Regions from separate parts of the Streptomyces sp. NPDC050315 genome, predicted to be linked through region 3. Evidence: riboswitches for the same ligand, from Rfam matches in the RefSeq annotation. Region 3 holds a riboswitch; each other region holds the start of a gene.
What was found. Region 3 has a riboswitch for thiamine pyrophosphate ahead of thiM (hydroxyethylthiazole kinase). Riboswitches for the same ligand answer to the same signal wherever they lie in the genome.
Positions count from the first base shown of each region.

Region 1: another riboswitch for thiamine pyrophosphate. It lies ahead of AB0I82_RS15685 (thiamine ABC transporter substrate-binding protein); the one in region 3 lies ahead of thiM (hydroxyethylthiazole kinase).
Region 2: another riboswitch for thiamine pyrophosphate. It lies ahead of thiO (glycine oxidase ThiO); the one in region 3 lies ahead of thiM (hydroxyethylthiazole kinase).

Region 1 covers NZ_JBFAKN010000004.1:85,868-91,454, forward strand. Annotated here, with positions in the region: gene AB0I82_RS15675 (ABC transporter ATP-binding protein) at 1-136, opposite strand, end outside; gene AB0I82_RS15680 (iron ABC transporter permease) at 137-1,750, opposite strand; gene AB0I82_RS15685 (thiamine ABC transporter substrate-binding protein) at 1,846-2,919, opposite strand; TPP riboswitch at 3,006-3,126, opposite strand; gene rlmN (23S rRNA (adenine(2503)-C(2))-methyltransferase RlmN) at 3,178-4,284, opposite strand; gene AB0I82_RS15695 (SCO4226 family nickel-binding protein) at 4,484-4,732, shown strand; gene AB0I82_RS15700 (phosphatidate cytidylyltransferase) at 4,816-5,587, opposite strand, start outside.
Region 2 covers NZ_JBFAKN010000002.1:325,630-331,216, forward strand. Annotated here, with positions in the region: gene AB0I82_RS08450 (hypothetical protein) at 1-451, opposite strand, end outside; gene metF (methylenetetrahydrofolate reductase [NAD(P)H]) at 488-1,405, opposite strand; gene thiE (thiamine phosphate synthase) at 1,585-2,235, opposite strand; gene AB0I82_RS08465 (Rv2175c family DNA-binding protein) at 2,320-2,685, opposite strand; gene AB0I82_RS08470 (FAD-dependent oxidoreductase) at 2,777-4,024, opposite strand; TPP riboswitch at 4,153-4,266, shown strand; gene thiO (glycine oxidase ThiO) at 4,264-5,493, shown strand; gene thiS (sulfur carrier protein ThiS) at 5,490-5,587, shown strand, end outside.
Region 3 covers NZ_JBFAKN010000001.1:1,111,226-1,116,812, reverse strand. Annotated here, with positions in the region: gene AB0I82_RS04925 (GNAT family N-acyltransferase) at 380-1,123, shown strand; gene thiE (thiamine phosphate synthase) at 1,641-2,318, opposite strand; gene thiM (hydroxyethylthiazole kinase) at 2,315-3,142, opposite strand; TPP riboswitch at 3,146-3,240, opposite strand; gene AB0I82_RS04910 (cytosine permease) at 3,299-4,672, shown strand; gene AB0I82_RS04905 (helicase) at 4,893-5,587, shown strand, end outside.

The DNA of each region.
Region 1 (5,587 bases), on a different contig from region 3:
GGACGCAGACGGTCTCGTGCTCGGCGACGTCCAGGGCGACGGCGTCCAGCGCGGTGTGCGTACCGAAGCGGACGCTGAGGGCATCCAGGCGCAGGAGAGGGCCGTCAGTCCGATTGCCGGTCCGGTTGTCGGTCACCTAGAACTCTCCCGTCCGGTCGGTGCGTACCCGCTCCAGCGCCAGCAGCGCCCCCGCGCACACCACCATGAGAATCGTCGACAGGGCCATCGCCTGCCCGTAGTTGAGCTCGCCCGCGCGGCCCAGCAGCCGCGCCACGGCCACCGGGAGCGTGGGCCGGTCCGGACTCGCGATGAACACCGTCGCGCCGAACTCGCCGAGCGAGACGGCGAACGCGAAACCGGCCGCGATCAGCAACGCCCGCCGCACCAGCGGCAGATCGACCTCGCGCCACACCTGCCAGGGCGTGGCTCCCAGTACGGCAGCGGCCTCCCGCAGCCGCCCGTCCACCGCGCGCAGCACCGGCAGCATGGTCCGTACGACGAAGGGCACGCCCACGAGGGCCTGCGCGAGCGGTACGAGCCACCAGGAGGTGCGCAGGTCCAGCGGCGGCTCGTCGAGGCTGATCAGGAAGCCGAAGCCGACGGTCACGGCGGAGACGCCGAGCGGCAGCATGAGCAGCGCGTCGAAGCCGCGGACGAGCCGGCCGCCGCGCCGCGTCAGCGCGGCCGCCGCCAGCCCGCCGACGACGACCGCGATGGCGGTGGCGGCGACCGCGTACGCGAGCGAGTTCCACAGGGCAGTCAGCGGCGGCACGGTGAACGTGGAATCCGCACCGGCCGCGGCCTGCAGCGCGCGGTAGAAGACCGGGCCGTAGCCGTCGGGCCCGGCGAAGGACCGCTCGACCAGTACGGCAAGCGGCAGCACGAGCAGCAGCGCGATCACCACGAACGTGCTGCCCAGCAGCGCCCACTGTCCGGCGCCGCGCGGCCTGCGCGCCGTACGGGACGCGTCGACCAGCTTCAGCGCGCTCTCGCGCCGCCGTACCGTCCACGCGTGCAGCGCGAGCAGTCCGAGTACGGCGGCGAACTGCACGAGGGTGAGCACCGCGGCGGTCGGCAGGTCCAGGAAGTCGGCGGTCTGCCGGTAGATCTCCACTTCGAGGGTGGCGAAGCGCGGGCCCCCGAGGATCTGCACGATCCCGAAGGAGGTGAAGGTGAAGAGGAAGACCATCAGCGCGGCGGCGGCCACGGCGGGAGCCAGCGCGGGCAGCGTCACCCGCCGCCAGGCCGCGAACCGCCCGGCGCCGAGCACCCGCGCGGCCTCCTCCTGGCGCGGATCCAGCGCGCTCCAGAGCCCGCCGACGGTCCGTACGACCACCGCGTAGTTGAAGAAGACGTGCGCGAGCAGGATCGCCCAGACCGAGGTGTCCAGCCGTACGCCCCACAGGTCGTCCAGCAGGCCGCCGCGGCCGACGAGCGCCAGGAAGGCGGAGCCGACGACGACGGTGGGCAGCACGAACGGCACGGTGACGACCGCCCGCAGCAGCCTCTTTCCGGGGAATTCGAAGCGCGCGAAGACGTACGCGCCGGGGAGCGCGATCAGCAGCGTGAGTGCCGTGGAAGCCGCCGCCTGCCAGCCGGTGAACCACAGGACGTGCAGCAGGTCGGGATCGGTGAGGACCTCGCCCACCCGCCCGAACTGCCAGCTCCCGCCCTCCCGCAGCCCCCGGCCGACGATCATGGCGACCGGGTAGGCGAAGAAGAGCACGAAGAAGCCGAACGGCACGGCCATCAGCGCGAGCCGAGTGGCCGTGGCGCGCCCGGCCGGCCGGCGCGCGTCCTCGCCGCGCCCCGGCCGCCGGAAACGTCCCTGGTCCGCGCCCGGGTCTACTTCACGACGAGCGAGGACCACTGCTTGATCCACTGTTCGCGGTTCTTGCTGATGTCCGCGGGCGCGACCGTCTTCGGCTCATCGATCTTCTGCCCGTACTTGGTGAACAGCTCGGGCACCTTCGCGCCCTCGACCACCGGGTTGACGAACATCTGCAGCGGCAGGTCCTCCTGGAACTTCTTGCTGATCAGGAAGTCCAGCAGCGCCTTGCCGCCCTTCTCGTTCGCGGCGCCCTTCAGCAGCCCGGCGAACTCGGTCTGCCGGAAGCAGGTCCCGGTGGCGACGCCGGTCGGCGCCTCCTTCGGCGCCGGCTTCTTGGCCATGACCTCGGCGGGCGGGCTGGAGGCGTAGGAAACGACCAGCGGCTTGTCGCCCTTGCTGCCGGCCGCGCCCGAGAACCGCTCGTAGTACGCCTGCTCCCAGCCGTCGACGACCTCGACGTCGTTGGCCTTGAGCTTCTTCCAGTAGTCCTGCCAGCCACCCTTGCCGTACTCGGCGATGGTCCCGAGCTGGAACGCCAGCCCCGGCGACGACGTGGCCGAGTTCTCGGTGACCAACAGCCCCTTGTACTGCGGCTTCACCAGATCACCGAACGTCTTCGGCGGCGCGATGTCGTGCTGCTCGAAGTACGCCTTGTCATAATTCACGCAGATGTCGCCGTAGTCGACGGGCGTGACCCGGTGCTCCGCCTTGTCCAGCTGGAACTCCGCGGGCACCCCGCTCAGCCCCTTGGCCTCGTACGGCGTGAAGAGCCCCTCGTCGAGCCCGCGCGACAGCAGCGTGTTGTCGATCCCGAAGAAGACGTCCCCCTGCGGGTTGTCCTTCGTCAGCACCGCCTGGTTGACGGCCTTGCCTGCGTCGCCGCCCTTGACGAGCTGGACCTTGTACCCGCTCTGCTTCTCGAACTCCTTCAGTACGGACTTCGAGGCCGCGAACGAGTCGTGGGTGACGAGCTTGACGGTCTTGGCGTCGCCCGCCTCGTCGCCGCCGGAGGCGCCGCAGCCGGCCAGCGCCGCACCGCCGACCGCCAGTACGACGGCAGCCGCGGTGGCCTTACCGAAAGTTCTCACTTGTTCATTCCTCCTGGCTGGCCAGGAAGAGACGCGGCCCCGCCCGCGGCGTCCGGTGGGACCGGTACCGCGGGCAGGGCGCAACAGCATGAGGACGACCGAACTTCCTACCCGGAATGACCCGGGCGAGGTTCAAGGGTCTGCGGCAGCGGCATCGGCTCTCACTGCCCGCACTCTCAGCGCTGTGGCGCTCCCCTGTCGGATGGTGTGCGTTATAGGTGATGTAGAAACGTTCGACGCTACGTTACCAGCGCGCTCTCAGCGCTCCGAGGCCGCGAGCTGGCCGCACGCACCGTCGATCTCCTGCCCACGGGTGTCCCGCACGGTCACCGGCACACCATGCGCCGCGATCGCCTCGACGAACGCCTTCTCGTCCTCCGGCCGCGAGGCGGTCCACTTGGACCCGGGCGTCGGGTTCAGCGGAATCAGGTTCACATGCACCCGCTTCCCCTTGAGCAGCTTCCCGAGCAGGTCCCCGCGCCACGCCTGGTCGTTGATGTCCCGGATCAGCGCGTACTCGATCGAAATCCGGCGCCCGGACTTCTCCGCGTACGTCCAAGCAGCATCGAGCACCTCCCTCACCTTCCACCGCGTGTTCACCGGCACGAGCGTGTCCCGCAGCTCGTCGTCCGGCGCGTGCAGCGAGACCGCGAGCCGGCACTTGAAGCCCTCGTCGGCGAAGCGCAGCATCGCCGGCACCAGCCCCACCGTGGACACGGTGATCCCCCGCTGCGACAGCCCCAGCCCGTCCGGCTCGGGATCGGTCAGCCGCCGGATCGCCCCCGTGACCCGGTTGTAGTTCGCGAGCGGCTCGCCCATCCCCATGAACACAATGTTCGACAGCCGCGCCGGCCCACCAGGGATCTCCCCATCCCTGAGCGCCCGCATCCCATCGACAATCTGATGAACGATTTCAGCGGTCGAGAGGTTCCGGTCCAGCCCCGCCTGCCCCGTCGCGCAGAACGGGCAGTTCATCCCGCACCCGGCCTGCGAGGAGATGCACATCGTCACCCGGTCCGGGTACCGCATCAGCACCGACTCGACCAGCGTCCCGTCGAACAGTTTCCACAGCGTCTTGCGCGTCTGGTCGTCGTCGCACGAGATGTGCCGCACCACGCTCATCAGCTCCGGCAGCATCTCGGCCGCCAGCTTCTCCCGCGCCGCGGCCGGAATGTCCGTCCACTGCTCCGGGTCGTGCGCATACCGCGCAAAGTAGTGCTGCGACAGCTGCTTGGCGCGGAACGGCTTCTCCCCGATCGCCGCCACGGCCTCCTTGCGCTCAGCGGGCGAAAGATCGGCAAGATGCCGCGGCGGCTTCTTGGCCCCCCGCGGCGCGACAAAAGTAAGTTCTCCAGGTGCAGGCATGGTCCGTCCAGTGTCGCAGATCATCGGGGGCTGCCCTGATGAGAGCGGGGTGGGGGCCGTCACCCTCGCTGCCTGCCGGTCGTGGCCCGTCCGGTCGCCGCCGTCGTCGTGCGGGCAGACGATGGAGATGTCGGAGCTGGTAAGCCGCCTCGGCGATCGTCACCGTCGGGACGCGCACGTCGGAAGGAGGCGCAACGCCATGGCCCAGTTCATGGACGTCCACCAGGGGATGAAGGGCATCACGGGCGACCAGCTGAAGGAGGCCCACGAGGCCGATCTCGCCATCGAGAAGGAAGAAGGCGTCCACTTCGAGAAGGCGTGGGCGGATCCGCAGTCCGGCACGGTCTACTGCCTCTCCGAGGCGCCCTCGGCCGATGCGGTCCAGCGTGTCCACGAACGCGCAGGTCACCGGGCCGACGAGATCCACCCGGTCCCGCTGACCGTGTGAAGCCCGGTCTTCCCTGACCGTGTGAAAACAAAGCCCCCCATCCGCGGCGGACCGCAGACGGGGGGCTCGTGCGCGGCGCGGGGTCAGCCCGTGCCGACGAAGATCACCAGGAGGAGCCATACCACCGGGGCCGTCGGCAGCAGGGAGTCCAGCCGGTCCATGATCCCGCCGTGGCCGGGCAGCAGCGTGCCCATGTCCTTGATGCCGAGGTCGCGCTTGATCATGGACTCGCCGAGGTCGCCGAGGGTGGCGCTGGCGGCGACGGCGAGGCCCAGGAGCAGGCCCTGCCACCACGCGCCGTTCTCGATGAGGAACTCCATGCACAGCGCACCCGCCGCCATCGCGAAGGCCACCGCGCCGACGAGGCCCTCGCGGGTCTTGCCGGGGCTGATGCGGGGGGCGAGCTTGTGCTTGCCGAAGCGCCAGCCGACGGCGTACGCGCCGGTGTCGCTGACGACCGTGAGCAGCAGGAAGGTGAGGACCCGGTACGGGCCGTCCGCGTCCGCCGCGAGCATCAGGGCGACGAACGTCGCGAGGAACGGCACGTAGAACGCCGCGAAGACGCCGGCCGTGACGTCCCGGAGGTAGTGGTCCGGGGACTCGGTCATCCGCCAGACCAGCACGGCGAGCGCGGTGAGCGCCATCGCCACCCAGGCGCCCTCGGCCCCGCGTACGTACCCGGCGACCACCATCGCCGTACCGCCGACGGCGAGCGGTACGAGCGGTACGCGGATGTCCTTGCGCTCCTCGAGGCGGGAGGTCAGCTCCCACAGCCCGACGACCACGGCGACCGCGACGACGCCCACGAAGACGGGCTTGTAGACGAACAGCGAGAGCACGATGATCGCGCCGAGG
Region 2 (5,587 bases), on a different contig from region 3:
CGCCGGGACCGGCGTACCCGGCCTGCATGCCGTAGTCATCGGCGCCGTGGCCGTCAGCGGCCTCCTGCGGGCCGTGCCGGTCGTCGTCCGGGAACGGGCCCGCCGCCGGGCCGCCGGCCGCACCGACGGCCTCCGGGGCCGGTTCAGCGGCGGCTCCCCGGCCGCCCGAGCGCCGTCTGCCGCTCACCCGGGGCCGCCCTGCCTCCAGCGCCCAGCCCATCGTGAAGCCGCGCCGGAAGGAGAGCGTGACGTAGGTCTGGCCCACCGCGAAGGCGATCGCGCCGATCGCGATGACCACGATGGACGGGAGGACCACGCCGATGACGACGCCGAGGAAGCCGAAGAAGGCCAGCAGCCGCCAGCGGAGCCGGGCCTTGTACTGCAGCAGGACCTCGCCCAGCAGCCAGAGCGCCACGACGCCGAAGGCGATGTAGAGGATCGTCCAGCCCATGTACGCCCCTGTTTCCGCCGCTGTGGGCCACCGTCGTCAGGTCTGCTGGTGCAGACCCAGATTCTCGTAGATTTCCAGCGTCGCCGTGGAGTGGTTCAGGGTAATGAAGTGCAACCCCGGAATGCCCTCGGCGGTCAATCGTGCACACAGCTCCGTGGCGTACTCGATACCAATGGAGCGTACCGCCGCCGGATCGTCCCTGACGGCCAGGATGCGTTCCGCCAGCTCGGGCGGGAAAGCCGCATTGCTGAGCTGCGCGAACCGCTCGATCTGCCGGACGTTCGTGACCGGCATGATCTCCGGGATGATCGGCGTTTCGCAACCGGCGGCGGCCACCCTGTCACGAAGGCGCAGATAGTCCTCCGCGTAGAAGAACATCTGGGTGATCGCGAAGTCGGCGCCCGCACGGCACTTGTCCACGAAGTGCCGGATGTCGGTGTCCCAGTCGGTGGAGCGCGGGTGCATCTCGGGGAAGGCCGCGACGCCCACGCAGAAGTCGCCGGACTCCTTGATCAGCCGGACCAGGTCGGCGGCGTACGCGATGCCCTCGGGGTGGCGCACCCACTCGCCCATCGGGTCGCCGGGCGGGTCGCCGCGCAGCGCGAGCATGTTGCGGATACCGGCATCGGCGTACTGGCCGATGATATTCCGCAGGTCGGCGACGGAGTGGTTGACCGCGGTCAGGTGGGCGACCGGGGTGAGCGTGGTGTCCGTGGCGATCCGCTCGGTCGCCCGGACGGTGCCCTCACGGGAGGTGCCGCCGGCGCCGTAGGTCACCGACACGAAGGTCGGGGCGACGGCCTCGATGCGGCGAATGGCCTTCCACAGGGTCCGCTCGCCCTTCTCCGTCTTCGGGGCGGCGAACTCGAACGAATAGGACCGCTTGCCGGAGGCGAGCAGTTCGCGCACCGTACGCGCGCGGTCAGTCCTGGTGGAAGCTGTACCTAGGGCCATACCGGCAGGTTAACCACCGGCCAGGCAGGCCCCCAACCACGTACGGCCCTATGCCCCGGTTTGCCGGTTTCCTGTTCACCAGTCGGACACTTCACGTCAGACCGCTGATCATCGGCCCGGTACGCCGCGACCCGCTGTACGCAGGGCCTCACAGGGCGTACACCCCGTACGCCCTCGCGTCACGCGTCGTACGCGCGGATCCGCTTCGCCAGCTCGGCCGCCGCCGCGCCCGGGTCCGCCGCCTCGGTGAGCGCGCGCACCACCACGACCCGGCGGGCGCCCGCCGCCAGCACCTCGTCCAGATTGCCCGCGTCGATCCCGCCGATCGCGAACCAGGGGCGCGCGGGCTCCTGCGCCGCCGCGTACCGCACGAGGTCCAGGCCGGGGGCGTGCCGGCCCGGCTTGGTCGGGGTGGGCCAGCAGGGGCCCGTGCAGAAGTAGTCCACGCCCGGCTCGGCGAGGGCGGCGTCCACCTCCGCCTCCGCGTGCGTGGACCGGCCTATCAGGACGCCCTCGCCGAGGATGGCGCGCGCCGCGGGGACCGGCAGGTCGCCCTGTCCGAGGTGAAGCACGTCGGAGCCGATGGCGTGCGCGACGTCCGCCCGGTCGTTGACCGCGAGGAGCTTGCCGTGCCGCCGGCAGGCGTCCGCGAAGACCTCCAGGTGCGCCAGCTCCTCGCCGGCCTCCATGCCCTTGTCGCGCAGCTGCACGATGTCCACGCCCGAGGAGAGCACCGCGTCCAGGAACTGCGGCAGATCGCCCTGCTCCTTGCGGGCTCCCGTGCACAGGTAGAGGCGGGCGTCGGACAGGGCCTGTCGTGCGGTGCTCATCGGGTCTCCCCCAGACGGGGCGTACGGACCGGACCGGGCCGGCCGGTCCGCACGCCCTTCGGTTGCGACGGTGTGGCGGGTGGGTCAGACGGCGAGCGCCTGTGCCCGGCGCTTCACCTCCGTGCCGCGATTCTCGCGCAGCGCCTGCGCGGGCGTCCCCGGCAGGGTCTCATCCGCGGTGAACAGCCACTCCAGCATCTCTTCGTCGGTGAAGCCGTCGTCCCTGAGGAGCGTGAGCGTCCCCACCAGGCCCTTGACGACCTTGCCTTCCTTGATGAACTCGGCCGGCACCTGGAGGGCCCTGTTCTCACCGCGGCGCACCGCGATCAGCTGGCCCTCCTTGACCAGCTGCCTGACTCGCGTCACCTCGACGCCGAGTTCCTCGGCGATGTCGGGGAGGGTGAGCCAGGCGGAAACCAGTCCATCGATCTTTGCGTCAATCTCGGTCACACCCCCAAGCGTGCCATCCCCCACTGACAGTCGGTAGCCGGGCATCGCCATCAGTGCACACCACCGGCCACAGCCGGCGGCCGCGCCGCCGCTAACGCACCTGCGCCGCAGCCGATTTCAGCGGTACCGAGGCGTCCGCCGCGGCCGTCCGGTCCAGCAGCGCGCCCCGCTCGATGAGCTTGCGTCCCTGCGCCAGGTCGCGCGGCCGCCCCACGGCCAGCAGCGCCACCAGCGCGCCGTCCCGCAGCCACAGCGCCGTCCACGCCGCGCTCCCGGGGTCGCCGCGCCAGACTAGCTCGTCGGCCACACCGTGGTACCCGGCGCACTGCACGAACCGGCCGAACTGCTCCGACCAGAAGTAGGGCACGGGGTCGTACACGGTGCCCTCGACCTCGCACCGGGCGATGTTCGAGGCGACCGTGCGCGGCCCCTGAAGGGCGTTGTCCCAGTGGTGCACCAGGAGCCGGCGGCCGTAGCGGGCGGACGGGAAGGAGGCGCAGTCGCCGACCGCGTACACATCGGGCACCGAGGTGCGCAGCCGCTCGTCGGCCCGTACGGAGCGGTCCTCGCACAGCTCGACACCGGAGCCGGCCAGCCAGTCCGTGGCGCAGCGCGAGCCGATGCCGATCACCACGGCGTCCGCGGGCAGGGACGTGCCGTCGGCGAGCAGAACGGCGCCTTCTTGCACTGCGGCGACTCTGGTCCCGGTACGGAGCGTGGCCCCCGCGTCGGCGTACCAGCGGGCCATGTGGGCGGCGACCTCTTCGGGCAGCGCGCCGGCCAGTGGGCGGTCGGCGGCCTCCACGACGGTGACCTCGCAGCCGGTCTCGCGGGCCGCGGTGGCGAACTCCGCGCCGATCCAGCCCGCGCCGACGACCACGATGCGCTGCTGGGCGGCCAGTACCGGGCGCAGCCGCTCGGCGTCGTCCAGGGTGCGCAGCACGTGCACACCCGGTACGCCCTCGCTGCCCGGGAGGGTCATGGCCTCGGCCCCGGTGGCGATGACCAGCCGGTCGTAGGGCACCGGGCCGGCCTCGGTCAGCACCTCATGGGCGTCGGCGTCGAGTCCGGTGACACTCGTGCCGAGCTGCAGCTCGATACCCAGGGAGGCGAAGTCGACGTCGAAGGCCGAGCCGTCCGCCTTGCCGAGCAGCACCGCCTTGGAGAGCGGCGGCCGGTCGTAGGGCGGGTGCGGTTCGGCGCCGAGCAGGGTGATCGTGCCGCGCCAGCCCTGTTCGCGCAGGGCAACGGCGGTCTGCACGCCCGCCATCCCCGCGCCGGCGATGACGACGCGGCGCGAGCGGTCGGGGGTCCGCGAGTACTTGCTCTGCTGGCTCACCTGATCACTCTAGGACGCACCCCTTCGGGGGGCTTAGCACCGCGCGACGAGATCTCTGACACAGGGTCACGCTCCGGCCGCGCAGAGCACCCTTACGGCGAGTGTCGCGCGCGTACTACTCTGACGGCACTTGTACTCGCGGGAGCCCGGACGCACCGGGCTGAGAGGGAGGCTGCGGCGGCCTCCGACCGTACGAACCTGATCCGGGTCATGCCGGCGAAGGGAGGGGCTGGAAGCCCATGCATCCACCTGCACGTACACCGGCGGAGACAGCTGCCGGGCGGCCCGACGCGGTGATCGTCGGGGGCGGTCTCATGGGGCTCGTGACGGCCTGGCGGGCGGCCCAGCGGGGCCTGCGCACCGCCGTCGTGGACCCGGAGCCGGGCGGCGGCGCGGCGCGCGTCGCGGCCGGCATGCTGGCCGCCGTCACGGAGCTGCACTACGGCGAGGAAACGCTCCTGGGGCTGAATCTCGACTCCGCGGCGCGCTATCCGGCGTTCGCCGCCGAGCTGGCCGAGGCGAGCGGCCAGGACCTGGGACACCGGCGGTGCGGCACGCTCGCCGTGGCTCTGGACGCCGACGACCGCGCCCACCTGCGGGAGCTGCACGCACTGCAGCGCCGCTGCGGCCTGGACTCGGAGTGGCTGACCGGCCGCGAGTGCCGGAAGCTCGAACCGATGCTGGCGCCGGGCGTGCGCGGCGGTCTGCGGGTGGACGGTGACCACCAGATCGACCCGCGACGGCTCGCCACGGCCCTGCTGACGGCCTGCGAGCGGGCCGGGGTGGAGTTCGTACGGGAGCGGGCCGCGCGGCTCACAGTCGCCGGGGACCGGGCCACCGGCATCGAGCTGGCGGACGGCACGGCGCTGCCGGCCGGGCAGGTCGTGCTGGCGGCCGGCAGCTTCAGCGGACGGCTGGCCGGGGTGCCCGAGCACGTACGGCCGCCAGTACGGCCGGTCAAGGGCCAGGTGCTGCGGCTGCGGATTCCCGCCGCGTACGGCCCCTTCCTGTCCCGCACCGTGCGCGCCGTGGTGCGCGGCGGCCCGCTCTACCTGGTGCCGCGCGAGAACGGCGACATGGTCGTCGGCGCCACCAGTGAGGAGCTGGGCTGGGACACCACGGTGACCGCGGGCGGCGTCTACGAGCTGCTGCGCGACGCGCACGAGCTGGTGCCGGGCATCACCGAACTGCCGCTGGTCGAGACGATCGCCGGGCTGCGCCCCGGGTCGCCCGACAACGCGCCGCTCCTCGGGCCCAGCGCGCTGCCCGGCCTCCTGATGGCCACCGGCCACTTCCGCAACGGTGTGCTGCTCACCCCCGTCACCGGTGACGTCATGGCGCACGCGCTGACCACCGGGGAGCTGCCCGAGGAGGCGCGGCCCTTCACGCCGCTGCGCTTCGGGCCCGCAGCCGCCGCTTCCCCCGATCCGGCGCCGCAGCGCGCCGCACTCCAGGAGCAGACCGCATGACCGCCTCGAAGGCACCCGACCCCGCCGCCCCCGTTGCCGCGCCCGTCACCGTCTCCGTGAACGGCGAGCCGCGCGAGATCCCCTACGGCCAGCC
Region 3 (5,587 bases):
CACGTCATCGCGGTCTCCCTCGGCATCAAGACCTGGTGGGACAAGCCGTCGCGGCCCGCCGTGCCGCGACGCGGGAGCGACTGGGATTCTGCCACCCCGCGGCGCCCGGCGGGCAGGGCCGCTCGGCCTCGTACTGGGACCGGCAGGCTCTGTTGGGCCCGGCGCCGGGGCGCGGTAGGGGCGCCTGCCCAAAGGCGGGAACGGCCGGTGTCTTTCGGCCGATGCCGGGTCCCGAGGGGCACTCGTGGCTTTCATGGTCGAGCGGCGCACCCGCCGTTCCGGCGCGAGCCTCCGCCGGGCGTGCGTGCCGGCGCCGGCCGTCCCCGGAAAGATCCCCGGAAAGCCCCGGAAAGATCCCCAGGAAGGGAGATCGTTTCTCATGCTCTCGGTATCCACCGCTGCCGCGACCACTGGTTCGTACGTCACCTCCATCGCGGACACGACGGGGGAGATACGGGCCGCGCAGCGGCTGCGCCGCCGGGTCTTCGGCGGGGAGCTGGGGGCCCGGCTGCGCACCCGGCCGGCCGGCCACGACGTCGACGGCTTCGACGCGTCGGCCGATCACCTGATCGTGACGGACACCGCCAGTGGCGAGGTGGTCGGTACGTATCGCCTGCTGCCCCCGGGGCGCGGCGAACGCTCCTACTGCGAGGGCGAGTTCGACCTGCGGGCGCTGCACGACGTGCGCGGGCGGATGGTGGAGGCCGGGCGCGCGTGCGTGCACCCGGACCACCGGACCGGCGCGGTGATCAACCTGATGTGGGCCGCGCTCGCCCGGTACGTCCTGCTCTCCGGCCACCGCTACCTCGCGGGCTGCGCCTCCGTACCGCTGGCCGACGGCGGCCAAGCGGCCTCGCACGCCTGGCTGCTGGGGACGATGAAGCACTGCTCCCCGGCCGAGCTGCGAGTGCACCCGTACCGCCCGTGGACGCCGCCGGGCGTGATCGAGAACGAGCCGAGTTACGCGCTGCTGCCGCCGCTGCTTCGCGGCTACCTCCGGATCGGCGCCTGGATGTGCGGGGCACCGGCCCACGACCCGGAGTCCGATGTCGCGGACTTCTTTGTGCTGCTGGACATGGACCGGATCGACGACCGCTACCGGCGCTTCTTCCTGGGGGATTAGGAATACCCCTGGCACGCACCGGGACCGCGCTCCTCCGCCCGGCGGAACGGGACCCCTGACGAAGGTCAGGGGCCGCCTCGGACCTTCGGGCACTGCGGCGCGGTTCACCCGGCTCCTACCGTCGATCGGGAACGGTGCGGGCCCGTCGAGTACCCGCTCCCGCGCCGCGGACACCCAGCGAACGGAGACCCGGCCCCTTCGACGGCCTCGCCGACCACCTGATTGGGCCGGACCGCGGGCCATCGACCGGCTGCTGCGCGGCGAGAAGGGCCGGCAACGGTACACGTGGGGGCGCGCCATGGTCGGGCGGCACGCCACGACACTGATAGTGGCGGGCCGCTTCCTGCCCGGCGGCCGGGTGGCGTCCGCACTGTCCACCGGCAGCCTGCGGTTCCCGCTGCGCCGCTTCGTCCTGCTGGACGCGGCCGGCGCCACGCTGTGGGCCGTCACCAGTACCGCCAACGGTTACGTCGGCGGCGCGGCGGCTGACGGCCCGTCGGGGGAGGGGCAGAGTGGCTCAGGAGGCCCGGCCCCACGCCTCCGCGTAAGCGCGCGCCGCCGTACGGGGGTCGGCGGCCGCGCAGATGCCCGAGACGACCGCGCCGCCCGCCGCGCCCGCGGCCCGCAGCGGCGCCATGTCCGCCACCGTCACCCCGCCGATCGCCACCGCCGGCAGCGGCGTGGGCGCCGCCAGCCGGGCGAAGCCCTCGATGCCCAACTCCGGTGGCGCGTCCGCCTTGGTACGGGTCGCGTGCAGCGCGCCGATGCCGACGTAGTCGACCCGCGCCGGTTCCTTGGCCGCGGCCCGCAGTTCGTCCTCCGTCGCGGCGCTCAGCCCGATCACCGCTTCCGGCCCGGTCAGCGCGCGGACCGCGGCCACCGGCAGGTCGGACTGGCCGACGTGCACCCCGGTCACCCGCGCCCCGGCCGCGCGCGCCGCCAAGTACACATCCACCCGGTCGTTGACGAACAGCGCGACGTGCTCGGGCAGTACCGCGGAGATCCGCAGCACCGTGTCGAGGAACTCCCGTGCTGCGCCGTCCTTCTCCCGCACCTGTACTGCCGTGACCCCGCCGGCCACCGCCTCCGCGACCGTGCCGGGCACGTCCCGGCCGCACGCGGCGGCCTGCGCCGCGTCGGTGACCAGGTACACGGAGAGGTCCAGCGGTGCGGGCAGTTCCGGGTCCCCGGTCACGCCCACGAGATGGCCGCCCGCTTGTCGAGCGTGTCCTCGTCGAGGCCGTACAGCGCGTCCAGGAAGGCGGCCGCGAAGCTGCCGGGGCCGCCGCTGCGCTCGGCCGCGACCTCGGCGGCCACGGTGTAGACCGTCACCGCGGCGACCGCGGCGGCCAGCCGGTCACCGTCCGGAGCCGAGTGCGGCGGGGCGAACGCCGCCAGCACCGCGCCCAGCGCACAGCCACCGCCGGTCACCCGCGTCAGCAGCGGGTCCCCGTTGGCGACCCGTACCGTCCGCGCGCCGTCCGTCAGCAGATCGACCGGTCCGGAGACAGTGACCACCGCACCCGTCGCGCGGGCCAGCGTGCCCGCGGCCCCGGCCGCCGACTCGACCTCGTCCGTCGCGTCCACCCCGCGCCCGCCGCCTCCGGTCCCGGCCAGCGCGATGATCTCCGAGGCGTTGCCGCGCACAATGGACGGGCCCTGCGCGGCCAGCCGGTGCGCCAGCGCGGTCCGTACCCGCAGCGAGCCGATCGCCACCGGGTCCAGCACCCACGGCGTCCCGTTGCGGACTGCCGACGCCACCGCCTCGGTCATGGCCGCGCGCTGCTCGGCGTGCGGTGTGCCCACGTTGACCAGCAGTCCCGAGGCGGCCCCGGCGAACGGGCCGGCCTCCTCGGGGATGTCCACCATGGCCGGGGCGGCCCCCAGCGCGAGCAGAACGTTGGCCGTGAAGTTCGAAACGACCTGGTTGGTGAGGCACTGCACCAGTGGTGTTTCATGGCGTACGCGGATGAGCGCTTGCCGGGCCGTGGCAAGCAGGTCGTCGGCCGGACGCGTCATAGGGGCATTCCTCTGTGACATCCCTTCGCTGGTGCGAACCAGATCAGGTTCGACGGGTGTGATCTCAGCCCTTGAGATGGGCACCCCGTGTCTCTGTGTGCCCACATGCTACCCGCACCCCGTTCCCGATCCGGAACCCCGACCCCTGGAAGACCCATGACCATCGAGCGTCCCGTGTTCGACGGGCGGATGCCCGCCGGCGCCGGCGATCTGTCCGTCGAACGGCACGGCATCGGCCCCGTGCCCGAGAACAACCGCTACGGCCGCCCCGGCCGCCTGTTCACCGTGTGGTTCGCGCCCAACCTGACCATGACCGGCGTCTTCACCGGCACCGTGGGCATCGGCCTCGGACTCGACTTCTGGACCGCGTTCGCCGCGATGGCGCTCGGCACGCTGCTCGGCGCCGCGCCGTCCGCCTACCTCGGTACGTGGGGCAGCCTCACCGGCACCGGTCAACTGCCGCTCGCCCGGCTGGCGTTCGGCGGCGGCGTCGTACTGCCCGGCATCCTGCAGTGGCTGTCCTCCATCGCCTGGGACGCGCTGATCGGACTGTTCGGCGGCGACGCGCTGGCCCGCCTGCTCGGCTGGCCCTTCTGGCTGGGCGCGCTGACCGTCCTGCTCCTCCAGGGCGTCGTCGGCGTCCTCGGGTACGAGGCCATCCACCGCCTCCAGACCGTGATGACCTTCGTGCTGGGCGCGGCCTTCCTCGCCCTCAGCGTCAAGCTCCTCGATGGTGTCCCGCTCCCGTCGGCCGCCACCGCACACGGCGCCGACCGGGCCGGGGCCTTCGTCCTGACCACCACCGTCGCGCTGAGCCTCGCCATCTCCTGGGCCCCCTACGCCTCGGACTTCAGTCGGTACCTGCCGCGCTCGTCCTCCCGGCCGCGGATGTTCTGGTACACCCTGCTCGGCATGGCCGCCGCGTACCTCTGGGTGCAGACCCTCGGCCTGTGGGCGGCGGGCCTCTTCACCGACCAGACGGCGGCGGGCGTGCACAAGCTGCTCGGCGGCGGGGCGCTGGGCGCCTTCGGGCTGCTGGCCATCGCCGCCTCGGCGGTGTGCAGCAACGCCATGAACGACTACAGCGGTTCGCTGGCCCTGCAGACGGCCGGGGTCCGCATCCCACGCCCCATCGCCGCCGCAGTCGCCGCCGTACTCGGCTTCCTGCTCGTCCTGTGGATGCACGCCGCCGACACCACGGCCCGCTTCCAGAACGTGCTGCTCTTCGTCGGCTACTGGATACCCGGCTTCATCGGCGTCGTCGCGATCGACTGGCTCGCCCGCGCCCGCGCCCGCAGCGGTCGGCCGGTCGAGGTGCACGAGGAATTCGCCCGTCCGCAGCCGTGGTGGCCGGCGGTACTGGCCTTCGTCGTGTCGTTCGCCGCCGCCGTGCCCTTCATGGACACCTCGCTGTACATCGGCCCGGTCGCCGAGGCGCTGCACGGCGCGGACCTGGCGTACTTCGTGACTTTCCTGGTCTCGGTCGCGGTCTACGCACCGCTTCGGCTGCGCGGCGCGCGCGGAAACTGAAAAGGCCTGCGGACACAACAAAACCCCGGTCGCATTGGCGGCCGGGGCGGCTCTCCGCGTATATTGGGAGTTTCCATGCCCTGAAATGAATTTGAGCATGGCGAAGCTTTACTGGAGTCATCTTAACCAGGCGGGAGTCGAATTGTCAATCCAGGTGCCGGGCGAAGAATCGGGCGTACGGCCGGACCGGTCCGCCGACGAGGAGACGCGCCGCGAGGAAATGCGCCGTGAGCAGGAATTCATCGACATGCTCTACGAGCGCCTCGGCGAGCTGCGCGCCGGGGCGGGTGCCGCGGTGCAGGGCGCCCTGGCGGCGGCCGACACCGGCACGCTGCAGGCGCGGCTGGAGCGCGATGTGACCGTGGCCGAGCAGGCCGGGCTGCTCGCCGCCTTCGACGCGGGCGAGCACGGCCTGTGCTTCGGCCGGCTCTCCTTCCGCGACGGCGCCGACCACCACATCGGGCGGATCGGCATCCGGCGCGACGACGCCGAGCGCACACCGCTGGTCATCGACTGGCGCGCCGACGTCGCCCGCCCCTTCTACCTCGCCACCGGCCACACCCCGATGGGCCTGCGCCGCCGGCGCCACATCTCCACCGAAGGCCGCCGCGTCACCGCACTGCACGACGAGATCATGGACCTCGCCGACACGGTGCGCACCGGCCACGAGGGCACCGACGCCGACACCGTGCTGCTCGCGGCCCTGGACGCGGCCCGCACCGGCCGGATGCACGACATCGTGCAGACCATCCAGGCCGAGCAGGACCGCATCATCCGCGCCCCGCACCGCGGCGTCATGGTCGTCGAGGGCGGCCCCGGCACCGGCAAGACCGTCGTCGCGCTGCACCGCGCCGCGTACCTGCTGTACGCGCACCGCGAGCTGCTCGCCCGCCGCGCCGTACTGATCGTCGGCCC